DNA from 2 places in the Oleiphilus sp. HI0080 genome. Region 2 is predicted to be linked to the other one. Evidence: predicted binding sites of a transcription regulator. Region 2 holds the regulator's gene; the other holds the start of a gene.

The links. Region 2 encodes FliA, which starts transcription of late flagellar genes. Its sites were predicted from a motif close to CTAAAGTTNNNNNNNNNNCNGCCGATA; they were not measured.
Region 1: the regulator FliA is predicted to act here: its motif matches at 1,174-1,200, upstream of A3751_RS20440 (flagellin).

Annotation. Positions count from the first base shown of each region.
Region 1 is NZ_LWFU01001138.1:1,357-3,536, forward strand. It holds gene A3751_RS20435 (flagellin) at 1-910, opposite strand, end outside; gene A3751_RS20440 (flagellin) at 1,288-2,180, shown strand, end outside.
Region 2 is NZ_LWFU01000381.1:3,284-5,463, reverse strand. It holds gene A3751_RS06210 (MinD/ParA family protein) at 1-397, shown strand, start outside; gene A3751_RS06205 (RNA polymerase sigma factor FliA) at 483-1,199, shown strand; gene cheY (chemotaxis response regulator CheY) at 1,335-1,721, shown strand; gene A3751_RS06195 (protein phosphatase CheZ) at 1,732-2,180, shown strand, end outside.

The DNA of each region.
Region 1 (2,180 bases), on a different contig from region 2:
AAATCGCAGTGACACCTGTCTGGCCGCTTTTCGCGTTGATAGATTCAGTGACTGCGTTTAGGTTGACCGATTCGCTCAATGCGGCATCGGTGACCACTTGGATAGTGATGCCGTTAACGACAATTGTTCCGTCAACGTCTGCAGACGTAAACCCGTTACCGTCTACAAAAGTACCTTGGACAGTAGCGCTTACGCCGGTATCGTCAGATACGGCATTGATCGCTGCGGCTTTCGAAATGGCAGACAAGTCATTGTTGCTGCTCGAGAATGCATCGTCTGTGCCTGATGATGCGCCAACGGCGATCCCGTTAATAACGAGATCTCCTGCACTCAAAGCAGCAACAGGCGGTGTAGCGGCAGTGCTGCCAGGTGAAGAAGAAATACCATCAGCAGGTGAAACGCCGAGCTGACTCGAGTTTGTGCCTTCGATGCCGAAGCTCACGTCTTCGCCTTCGTTTGCGCCAATCTGGAAAGTCACATCGCTGAAGGTGCCATCGAGCAACTTCGTGCCGTTGAATTGCGTTTGCTCTATAACGCGAAGTATCTCAGCTTTAAGTTGCTGCACCTCCTCGTTGAGCGCGACACGCTCTTGCTGACCGTTGGTCGCGTTTGCAGACTGCAGTGCAAGGCTTCGAATTCGCAATAGATTATCGGTCATCGAGCCAAGGGCGCCTTCAGCAACCTGAGCGAGTGAAACGCCATCGCCTGCATTACGGATCGCTACGGACAGGCCTTGAACTTGGGCAGAGAAGCGCGTTGAAATTGCCAAGCCTGCGGCGTCGTCTTTGGCGCTATTAATCCGCAACCCTGAAGAGAGTCTCTGCAATGCTTGTTGGTTTTCACCTTGCGACTTATCCAGGTTACGTTGCGCGTTAATTGACGCGATGTTGGTATTAATTATTTGTGGCATGGTTTTCCCCTCTCGCCATACAAACAGGCATTTTCGAATTCATTTTCGGCAGATGTCTTACAAAGCGGCCGTTTGTATCGAAGAAAGCTAAAAGTGTGCCAGATAAGTTTTTAGTAGATTAAAGTCATTGCAAAACAATAAGTTATATCTTTTTGCGTCCGGAGTGCGTGAAAGGCCTAGGATATATAATGGCGTGTTTTCGGCACGCGTTTGCCGCTTTTAACACGTCTTAACACTCCGTAACAATATACTTGCCGTTTTAGGTAAAGTTATTTTTTTGGGTGCCGTTAAACATCTCAACTAGTTCGACTATCGAGAAGTTTCTTGCAGTCTGAACTACGATGTAGAACAGCAGATTGCTCAACAGGAGAGACGATATGCCTCAAATAATTAATACAAACATTGCATCCTTGAACGCTCAGCGTAACTTGGATAAATCACAGTCCGCTCAAGATACTGCACTTCAACGCCTTTCTTCTGGTTTGCGTATTAACAGTGCAAAAGATGATGCAGCGGGCCTTTCGATCGCTAGCCGGCTAGATACACAAGTCCAAGGGTTGAGTGTTGCTTCGCGTAATGCTGGTGATGGCGTATCTCTCGCGCAGATAGCGGAAGGTTCTATCGAGTCGATAACCACTAACTTGCAGCGTTTGCGTGAGTTGGCAGTTCAATCTGCGAACGGAACGAACGGTGATTCAGAGCGTGCATCTCTAAACGCTGAAGCACAGCAGCTGATCGAAGAAATTGATCGTACTGCATCGAATGCTTCGTTTAACGGCGTAAAGCTTCTTGACGGTTCATTCCAGAACAAAAACTTCCAGGTTGGCGCGAATGTCGGCGACGAAGTGAATATTTCACTTAGTTCAGTCGGCACCGAGACGCTTGGCGCGACAGAATCATCTGGCATCAGCTCAACAGCAGATCAAACGGCGCTTACGGGTACCGCATCGACTGCGTTGGTTGCTGGCGATATCGTAATCAACGGTGTAGCGATTGGCGCTTCAGATGGTGCTGTAGATACACAGTCTACAGGTTATGCTTCTTCAGGTGCGATCGCGAAAGCAGATGCCATTAACGCTGTTAGCGATCAAACAGGTGTTGTTGCAACGGTTTTAGCTAACTCGGCTGAAGGTACAGATGTTGCAGATGGTGCTGGCGCGGTTGCAGCGACCGATATAGACATCAACGGCGTAACCATTTCTCTTAGTAAGTCTGCGTCGGGTGACGCTTTCAACGATTTGTCAGGTGTTGCTGAGAGCATTAACGATAA
Region 2 (2,180 bases):
AGCACAAGAGGTGCTCGTTGTGGTGACGGATGAGCCTACATCCATAACTGACGCTTACGCACTTATTAAATTGCTTAATCGCGACTATGATATGTACCGCTTTAGAGTGCTGGCCAATATGGTCCGCTCTCCAGAAGAGGGGCGACATTTGTTTTCGAAGCTAACGACCGTTACAGAGCGTTTTCTAGATGTTGCTCTACAGTACGTAGGAAGCGTTCCATTTGACGAGAATGTCAAGAAAGCGGTGCAGCGTCAGCGCCCTGTTCTTGAAGCGTATCCTAGAGCAAAGGCGTCCATTGCTTTTAAGCAGCTTGCGCAAAAAGCCGATTCATGGCCTTTGCCTAGTACTCCAAGAGGGCATTTGGAGTTTTTTGTAGAGCGTTTGGTGCAGGCTTAAGTTACTCCAAACACTTACGATCACCTTTATTCGGAAACCGGGATGGTAATAGGGACGCTGTCTCGGTTTTTTATTGTTAATTTAGATGTATAACGAAAACGAAACGCAATACGCAGAAGAGTTAATCGTTACGCATGCGCCTCTGGTTAAGCGCATTGCGCATCACCTCATGGCTCGCTTGCCTGAAAGCGTTCAGGTGGACGACCTAATTCAGGCCGGAATGATTGGCTTGCTCGAAGCGGCGGGGAAGTTCGAGTCAGGCCATGGCGCGACTTTCGAAACCTACGCGGGCATTCGTATTCGCGGTTCGATGATGGATGAGGTGCGCAAAGGTGACTGGGTGCCACGTTCGGTCCACAGGAATGCGCGACGAATCGCGGAAGCCATTCGGAAGGTTGAAGTTCGCACAGGTGGTGATGCGAGCGATGAAGATGTCGCCGCAGAGCTTGAAATGACATTAGATGAATACTTCACCTGTCTCAAAGATAGCAACGCTGGCAAGCTTTTCTCGCTGGATGAGTTAGCAGAAAACACAGAGGGAAGTGGCCACGAGTTTGAAAGTTCAGCTGTGAATGATCGACCAAGTGAAGCCGTTAGCGTGCATGCGTTTAAGCATGCGCTTGCTGGTGAAATCGAGGGGTTGCCAGAGCGTGAGAAGCTTGTTTTGTCACTTTATTATGAAGAAGAGATGAATCTTAAGGAAATTGGACTAATACTAGATGTCAGCGAGTCACGTGTTAGCCAGATTCACTCTCAGGCAACGATGCGTTTAAAGTCCCGTATGCATGAGTGGGTCGAATAAAACTCTGATTTTAATTAAATGCGATAAAGCTATTGATTTGGCAGTAAAAAAACTGGCTAGACTGATAACAAAGGCTAGACTTCAGGGTAGGGTTTGAAGCGCTAATATGAGGTTTCGACAGCATTGGAGGTCGACTTGAATAAAGATATGAAAATCCTTGTGGTAGATGACTTTTCTACGATGAGGCGAATAATTAAAAACCTACTGAGAGATTTGGGGTTTACTAATACCGATGAAGCAGATGATGGCAATACTGCGTTGCCCATGCTTAAAACCGGTAAGTATGACTTTTTAGTGACGGACTGGAACATGCCTGGTATGACGGGCATTGAATTGCTCAAGACAGTTCGGGCTGATGATGACCTTAAAACACTCCCAGTTCTCATGGTGACGGCTGAAGCAAAACGCGATCAGATTGTTGCTGCCGCGCAAGCAGGCGTAAATGGTTATGTTGTAAAACCATTCACCGCTGCCGTGCTTAAAGAGAAAATCGAAAAGATTTTTGAGCGTATCGACGCCTAAAAGAGTGCTTATGACTGAACAAACTTCTACCTCAGGAGAGTCGAGCAATATTGAAGATGTCGATGGTTTTGAACTTCTCCTAAAAGAACAGGCTAACAAACTGAAAGAGGCGGTAGACGGGGGAGATATATCTTCTGCGTTGGCTGTGATCTCCGATATTAATCAGACTCGCGATAAAACGCTCTACGTTGAAGTCGGCCGTTTAACGCGAAGCTTGTACGAGTCTATTCGCAACTTCCAGATCGATTGCGGTGATGCGCAAAGCCAGGAAGAACTCTCCAAAATTAATGATGCGTCGGATCGTCTAGCGTATGTGGTCGATATGACAAGCAACGCGGCCAACAAGACGATGGATCTTGTCGAAGACACAATGCCCTATGCATCGCACATGAATACAGAAGCTAAGCAGCTCAAGTCAGAGTGGGAAAAGCTTCGCCGAAAAGAGATGACACCAAGTGA